2 regions of the Pseudomonas sp. HS6 genome follow, and region 1 is predicted to be linked to the other one. Evidence: predicted binding sites of a transcription regulator. Region 1 holds the regulator's gene; the other holds the start of a gene.
What was found. The regulator FliA, encoded in region 1, starts transcription of late flagellar genes. The targets are predictions, from matches to a motif close to CTAAAGTTTNNNNNNNNNNNGCCGNTAA.
Positions count from the first base shown of each region.

Region 2: the regulator FliA is predicted to act here: its motif matches at 1,899-1,926, upstream of JJN09_RS09960 (methyl-accepting chemotaxis protein).

Region 1 is NZ_CP067412.1:5,409,994-5,414,205, reverse strand. It holds gene JJN09_RS24550 (chemotaxis protein CheA) at 1-97, opposite strand, end outside; gene JJN09_RS24545 (protein phosphatase CheZ) at 152-940, opposite strand; gene JJN09_RS24540 (chemotaxis response regulator CheY) at 958-1,329, opposite strand; gene fliA (RNA polymerase sigma factor FliA) at 1,497-2,237, opposite strand; gene fleN (flagellar synthesis regulator FleN) at 2,234-3,064, opposite strand; gene flhF (flagellar biosynthesis protein FlhF) at 3,178-4,212, opposite strand, start outside.
Region 2 is NZ_CP067412.1:2,165,231-2,169,442, reverse strand. It holds gene JJN09_RS09960 (methyl-accepting chemotaxis protein) at 1-1,858, opposite strand, end outside; gene JJN09_RS09955 (Na+/H+ antiporter family protein) at 2,173-3,492, shown strand; gene JJN09_RS09950 (methyl-accepting chemotaxis protein) at 3,615-4,212, shown strand, end outside.

The sequences.
Region 1 (4,212 bases):
TTTCCAGCTCGACCAGTTGTTCGGACAGTTGCTCAAGAATCTCGCCGGCCTCAACCAGGAAATCCTGAAGGATCTCTTCATCGGCGCCGAAGCTCATTAATGGGGTGCTCCTACAGGTCTAAAAACCCAAAAAACCTATAATTCCAAAACTCTAGAATCCAAGGCTGGATAACAAATCGTCCACATCGTCCTGACCGGACACAACGTCTTCTCGTTTATCGGCATGAATCTGCGGACCTTCACCCTGCGAGAGATGTTTTTGTGGATCTTTTTCAGCGAGCATCGCCGCACGGTCATGTTCGATGCCCGCAAAGCGGTCCACCTGACTGGCCATGAGCACGAGTTTGAGCAGATTGCTTTCGACTTCGGTGACCAGTTGGGTCACGCGCTTGATCACTTGACCGGTGAGGTCCTGGTAATCCTGGGCCAGCAGAATGTCGTTGAGGTTGCTCGACACTGCGCGGTTGTCCGTGCTGCTGCGTGTCAGAAAACCGTCGACCCGACGCGCCAGCTCGCGGAACTCTTCAGCCCCGACTTCACGGCGCATGAAGCGTCCCCAGTCGGCACTCAATGCCTGGGCTTCGTCAGCCAGGCCATTGACCACCGGCGTGGCGCTTTCCACCAGGTCCATGGTGCGGTTGGCCGCCGCCTCGGTCAGCTTGACCACATAGCCCAGACGCTCGGTCGCATCAGTGATCTGCGACACTTCCTCGGCCTGCGGCATATGCGGGTCGATCTGGAAGTTGACGATTGCACTGTGCAGTTCGCGCGTGAGCTTGCCCACTTCCTGGTACAGGCCACGGTCACGGGTCTGATTGAGCTCATGGATCAGTTGCACAGCGTCGCCGAACCTGCCTTTTTCAAGGCTTTCGACCAGTTCGACCGCGTGTTTTTTCAGAGTCGACTCGAAGTCGCCCTGTGAAGATTCGTTATGCTCCATAGCTCCCCCGCGCGTCATCAGCCGATGCGTTCGAAAATCTTCTCGATTTTTTCTTTCAGCGCCTGAGCCGTGAAAGGTTTGACCACGTAGCCGTTAACGCCGGCCTGGGCCGCTTCGATGATCTGCTCGCGCTTGGCTTCAGCAGTCACCATCAGCACTGGCAGGTGCTTGAGTTTTTCATCGGCGCGCACATGGCGCAGCAGGTCGATACCGGTCATGCCAGGCATGTTCCAGTCGGTCACCAGAAAGTCGATGCTGCCGCTGTTGAGTACCGGAATGGCAGTGGTGCCATCGTCGGCTTCAACGGTGTTGGTGAACCCGAGGTCACGCAACAGGTTCTTGATGATCCGCCGCATCGTTGAGAAGTCATCAACGATGAGGATTTTCATGTCTTTGTTCAATTCGACCTCCAAGCAGTCTTAAACGCGCCCAGCACCTGGACGCGCCATTTCAATCAATCCGGCAAAGCACTCGATGACTGTCTGGAGCACAACAGAGCAAGACCGGTGCCGTTCACCACCGCACCAGCCTCGTTCGCAGCGTCCCCACACTGCCTTCAGCGCGCTCGCCACTCCCCCAAACGCCCCCGCAAGCGGGCCGCGCACTGGCTGTGTAACTGGCTGACCCGCGATTCACTGACGCCAAGGACTTCACCGATTTCCTTGAGGTTCAGCTCTTCGTCGTAGTACAGCGCCAACACCAGTCGCTCACGCTCCGGCAAATTGGCAATCGCGTCCGCCAACGCAGCCTGGAAGCGCTCATCTTCCAGATCGCGCGACGGCTCAAGATGAGCACTGGCGCCATCCTCGTGCAGCCCTTCGTGTTCGCCGTCCTGCAGCAGGTCGTCGAAACTGAACAGTCGGCTGCCCAGGGTGTCGTTCAAAATCCCGTAGTAATCGTCGAGACTCAATTGGAGTTCGGCCGCAACCTCGTGATCTTTAGCGTCACGGCCGGTTTTAGCTTCAATCGAGCGAATCGCGTCGCTGACCATACGGGTGTTGCGGTGAACCGAGCGCGGTGCCCAGTCCCCCTTGCGTACTTCATCGAGCATGGCGCCGCGGATCCGGATGCCCGCGTACGTTTCGAAACTGGCGCCCTTGCTGGCGTCGTATTTGGTCGAGACTTCGAGCAGGCCGATCATTCCGGCCTGAATCAGGTCTTCGACCTGCACACTGGCCGGCAATCGCGCCAGCAAGTGATAGGCGATGCGTTTGACCAGTGGCGCGTAACGCTCGATCAGCTCGTACTGCGCGTCACGTGCCGACTTCTTGTAGAAATTCATACCGCTGGCGGTCATAGCACAGGTCCTGCCGTTTGCTGCACGAGGCGCTCGACGAAAAATTCGAGGTGGCCGCGCGGGTTGGCGGGCAGCGGCCAGGTGTCGACCTTCTGTGCGATCGCCTTGAACGCCAGTGCGCACTTGGAACGCGGGAAGGCTTCATAGACCGCACGCTGCTTCTGCACCGCCTTGCGCACGCTTTCGTCGTAAGGCACCGCGCCGACGTATTGTAGGGCGACGTCGAGGAAGCGATCCGTGACCTTGGTCAACTTGGCGAACAGATTGCGACCTTCCTGCGGGCTCTGGGCCATGTTGGCCAGGACACGGAAGCGGTTCATGCCGTAATCGCGGTTCAGCAGTTTGATCAGTGCGTAGGCGTCGGTGATCGAGGTCGGCTCGTCGCAGACCACCAGCAACACTTCTTGCGCCGCGCGAACGAAACTGACTACCGAGTCACCAATCCCCGCAGCGGTGTCGATCACCAGTACGTCGAGATTGTCGCCGATGTCGCTGAACGCCTGAATCAGACCGGCATGCTGGGCCGGGCTCAGGTGAACCATGCTCTGGGTGCCGGAAGCGGCCGGCACGATGCGGATCCCGCCGGGGCCTTGCAACAGCACGTCGCGCAGCTCGCAGCGGCCCTCGATCACATCGGCCAGGGTACGTTTGGGCGTGAGGCCCAGCAGAACGTCGACGTTCGCCAGACCCAGGTCGGCGTCCAGCAGCATGACCCGACGGCCAAGCTCTGCCAGCGCCAGGGACAAGTTCACTGACACGTTAGTCTTGCCGACGCCACCTTTGCCGCCGGTCACCGCGATCACCTGTACGGGATGCATGCTGCCCATGTTATTTCTTTACCTTGTCTTGCATAGACGGAGGCCACATTACTGGCTGCGCGTTCACAACCGGAACAATGCATGGCAGACCATCGATGTAGGTACAAAAACTGTTCATTACCTCAGCCAACCTGCTTGGTCGGACTGTGGTAGATATCAGCGAACATGTCAGCCATGGCTTCTTCGCTGGGTTCTTCCTGCATTTGCACGCTGACGGCGCGGCTGACCAATTGATGACGGCGCGGCAGATGCAGATCATCCGGAATCCGTGGGCCGTCGGTCAGGTAGGCGACCGGCAGTTCATGACTGATCGCCAGGCTCAGCACTTCGCCAAGGCTGGCCGTCTCATCCAGTTTAGTCAGGATGCACCCGGCGAGCCCGCAACGCTTGTAACTGTGATAAGCGGCGGTTAGAACCTGTTTCTGGCTGGTGGTTGCCAGTACCAGATAATTTTTCGACCGAACGCCACGACTGGCCAGGCTTTCCAGCTGCATGCGCAATGCCGGATCGCTGGCCTGCAGGCCGGCGGTATCGATCAGCACCACGCGTTTGCGCAGCAGTGGATCCAGCGCCTGCACCAGGGACTGGCCCGGATCGACGTGGGTCACCGACACATTGAGGATCCGGCCCAGGGTTTTCAACTGTTCCTGAGCACCGATGCGGAAACTGTCCATGCTCACCAGCGCAATGTTCTGCGCGCCGTACTTGAGCACGTAACGGGCAGCGAGCTTGGCCAAGGTGGTGGTCTTGCCCATTCCGGCCGGGCCGACCATGGCAATGATCCCGCCCTCTTCCAGTGGCTCGACTTCCGGTGTGGCAATCATCCGCGCCAGGTGCGCCAGCAGCATGCGCCAGGCCTGACGAGGCTCTTCGATATCGCTGGTCAGCGCCAGCAGGTCGCGGGACAACGGGCCGGACAAGCCGATGCGTTGCAGACGACGATAGAGGTTCGCTTGGGCCGGACGGCTGCCTTGCAGCTGATTCCAGGCCAGAGTGCCGAGCTGCACTTCCATCAGCTCGCGCAGGCTGTTGAGTTCGAAACGCATCGAATCCAGCGCACGCGGATCGACGCCAGCGGCAGCCGGCGCAGGTGCCGGGGCTGGACGGGCCGGAGCAGCGTAAGTCGGTTCTGTCAGAGGCTCGGCAGCCGTCAGCGG
Region 2 (4,212 bases), 3.2 Mb from region 1:
CCATCGAACCGACCACGTCCTGCGTGCCACTTTGCAGTTGCTCGATCACCTGACGGGTTTCTTCCACCGATTCCTGGGTGCGGCGGGCGAGGTTGCGTACTTCATCGGCCACCACCGCAAAGCCACGTCCGGCTTCACCGGCGCGAGCGGCTTCGATGGCGGCGTTGAGCGCCAGCAGGTTGGTCTGCTCGGCGATGGCGCGGATGGTTTCCAGCACCGCACCGATTTTCTCGCTGTTGGCGGCCAGGCCTTCGACCTGGATCATCGCCGCGCTCATGTCGGCGGCGAGGTGGTCGATGCTGGCGGTGGTACGGTCGATCACGGTCAGGCCCTGACGGGTAGCGCGATCGGCATCCTTGGCCGCTTCGGCCGCTTGCGCGGCGCTGCGGGCCACGTCCTGGGCGGTGGCGCTCATTTCGTGGGACGCGGTGGCGACCTGATCGACCTGACGGTATTGCTGCTCCATGCCGGCGCTTGTCTGGGTGGCGATGGCCGAGGATTGGTCAGCGGTGTTGCGCGCGTCCTGCACCGAGCGTTTCACTTCGGCGATGATCGGTTGCAGCTTGTCGAGGAAGCGGTTGAACCAACCGGCCAACTGACCGAGTTCGTCTTTCTTGTCATAGGCCAGACGACGGGTCAGGTCGCCTTCGCCGCTGGCGATGTCTTCCAGCATGTGGGCTACGCCGAGGATCGGTTTGGTCACGCTGCGTGCCATCAGCCACACCAGCAGCAGGCCGACCAGCGCGGCGAGTACGCCCAGGCTCAGTTCGATCAGCGTGCCCGAGGTGTTGCTGGCATCCAGTTGTTGCTTGAGCGCTTCGGCGCGACTCACCAGCACTTTCTCCGGCACATCGAGCAGCACGCCCCACGACGGGCCACCGGGAATCGGCTGGAACGGCGACAGCACTTTCAGCTGCGCATTGCTGTGCAGGCTGCTGACGGTGTGGCTCGACGCGAGCAGGCGCAGCAGTTCGGCGCCGCTGGTGGTGTCCACCGCGTCGAGGCGCTGGCTGAGTTTACTGGCGTCCGGGCTGTAACCGGCGAGCAGGCCGGCAGGGCTGATGATGCTTACGGCGGTCTGGCCGTCATAGAGCTTTTTGCTGGCGCCCTGGCTGATTGCTTGCAGGCTGTTGAGGTTGATGTCCACCGACAGCGAGGCGATGACTTTGCCGTTGACCATCAGCGGGAACACGATGCTGGTCATCAGCACCTTTTGCCCGTCGATCACATAAAAGTACGGTTCGATCACGCACGGCTTGAGCGTGGTGCGCGGGCAGGTGAACCAGGCGTTGGCGGCCTGGCCGCTGGGGCCGGTGCTGGTGTCGGCCATGTCGCTTTCCGGCAGTGCCATCGAAGTGACTTTACCCGGGGTCGGCTGCGACCAGTACAGGGCGAAGCGGCCCTTGTCGTTGCTGCCCAGTTCGGCCTGGCCGGCGAACAGTTCGTCCTTGCCATCCAGCGCGTTGGCTTCGAACACCAGCGACAGACCGAGCAACTCCGGGTTGGCTTGCAACGCGGATTTCACCTGACGGGTCATGTCTTCGCGCAGGTCAAAGGCATCGAGGAAACGTTTCTCGGCCTGCTCGCGCAGGAACAGCACCTGACGCGAAAAACCATGGCCATATTGATAGGCGTCCATGAACTGCTGGCGAATGCCCGCCGCTTGAACTTCGCCTTGGGATTCGATGCGAGCCTGGGCCGATTCGGTGAGCATCTCCATGCTGGAGGCTTTGACCAGTTCAGAACTGTGCTCCATGCGATACAGCGAAAGACCCACCAACAGGGTCACGATACCGGCCAGGCAGAGGCCGGCGAGCAGGGTGATTTTCCATTGGATGGAAAGTTGTCTGAGCGACATGGAGACGTCCTTATTCGATAAATATCTGAGACTTTGCACTGTAACGGCCGCGTTTCGACTTTCTTTATGGTGCAAATGCAATATGGCGAATTGACGCACGTTGTGGCGGATATGCCATCTTCAGCAGTTTGATCATGGAAAGTTACACAGTGTCGCGACCGGTCGCTTTGACACTGCGCCCGCTCTGCGGCACAGTGCGCGCCCTTCTAATAAGACCCTCTATGCAAATCCGCTGGCGACCCTCGTGGCTTGCCGGACGGACTCATCCTGTCTGGCGGTGAATGGCTTTACCGTCGTGTTTTTGAGGTAGTGAAATGAATGCAGTGATTGCTGCGGTCGGCGTCATGCTGATCCTCAGCCTGTCCCGTGTGCATGTGGTGATCGCGTTGATCGTCGGTGCACTGGTCGGTGGCCTGACCGGCGGCCTGGGCATCGACGCCACGCTCAAGGCGTTCAACAGTGGTCTGGGCGGCGGTGCGACGGTGGCGTTGTCCTACGCGTTGCTCGGTGCTTTCGCGGTGGCGATTGCCAAGTCCGGCCTGGCCCATGCGCTGGCCGACAAGGCTCTGGCGATGGTCGACCGTCAGCATGCGACCGGGGGCGGCAGCGTCAAATGGCTGCTGATCGGTCTGTTGTGGGTGGTGGCGATTGCTTCGCAGAACATCCTGCCGATCCACATCGCGTTCATTCCGTTGCTGGTGCCGCCGCTTCTCTATGTACTGACCAAGCTGCAACTGGATCGCCGGCTGATCGCCTGCGTCATGACCTTCGGCCTGATCACGCCGTACATGGTGTTTCCGGTCGGCTTCGGCAACATCTTCCTTAACCAGATCCTGCTGGCCAACGTCAGCAAGGCTGGCGTGGACATCAGCCAGGTCAACGTCATGCACGCCATGGCCATCCCGGCGGCTGGCATGGTGTTCGGTCTGTTGATGGCGGTGTTCTTCAGCTATCGCAAGAAGCGTGTCTACGACCTGGAAAAGATCGAGCAAGTGGAGCAGGTCAGCGTCGCCTATAACCCGATGACGATCGGTATCGCCGGTCTGGCCATCGCCGCAGCGTTCATTATTCAGTTGCTGCTGGATTCGATGATTATCGGGGCGCTGGCCGGCTTCCTGATCTTCTCGGCGTCGGGCATCGTCAAGTGGCGCGAGACTGACGGGCTGTTCACCGAAGGCATGAAGATGATGGCGATGATCGGCTTCATCATGATCGCCGCCTCGGGCTTTGCCGAAGTGCTGAAGGCTACCGGCGAGGTGCGCACGCTGGTTGAAAGCGCAGCGGCGCAGATCGATCACAGCCAGGCGATTGGTGCGCTGCTGATGCTGCTGGTGGGGCTGATGGTGACCATCGGTATCGGTTCGTCGTTCTCCACGGTGCCGATTCTGGCGGCAATTTTCGTACCGCTGTGCGTACAGCTCGGCTTCAGCCCGATGGCGATCGTCTGCATCGTCGGCACTGCCGGGGCTCTTGGCGACACCGGCTCGCCAGCCTCGGACTCGACCCTCGGCCCGACCTCCGGCCTGAACATCGATGGCCAGCATCACCACATCTGGGACACCGTGGTGCCGACCTTCCTGCACTACAACCTGCCGTTGCTGGCGGCTGGCTGGGTGGCCGCAATGGTCTTGTAACCTACCGAGCCGGATCGTTACTGCTCCGTGGTAACGATCTGGTTAGACCTCAGCTCAACTTTTGCTTTCGCGTGCCGTTAACGCCTTTAACCACGCCAATAAAACCAAAAGAGTGAGCACCCATGCGCCTGAGTCTCAAGGCTAAAGTCCTGTCCCTTGCCGTCCTCCCGGTCTTGCTCTTTGCGCTGGTGATCAGCCTGACCACCCTGTTCATTCTCCAGGAACAGGCGCACAAGGAAGTCGAACAGACCCGCGAACGCCTGCTCGGTGACGCCAAGGCCACCCTGGCCAGTTATGTCGCCGTGGCCATGACCACTATCAAACCGCTGTACGACGCCGCCGCCCCCGGTGACGCCGAGGCGCGGGCGCAGGTGATCAAACTGTTGTCGAGCATCAAGTACGGCAAGGACGGCTACTTCTTCGGCTACGACTCCGAGACCGTGCGCCTGTTCAAATCCACCGACCCCGAAGGCGTGGGCAAAAGCTTCAAGGACAATCGCGACCCGAACGGCGTCTACGTCAACCGCGACCTGGTAAAAGTGGCGAAGGACGGCACTCACTACCTGCAATACAGCTCGCCGCTGCCGGGTAACGCGCAGGTGCTGGTGCCGAAACTCGGTTACACCGAATACCTGCCGAAGTGGGACATGGCGTTCGGTACGTCGGTCAACCTCGACGGCATCGAAGCGCAAGTGGCGCTGGTTCAGGCCCAGGTGCAGG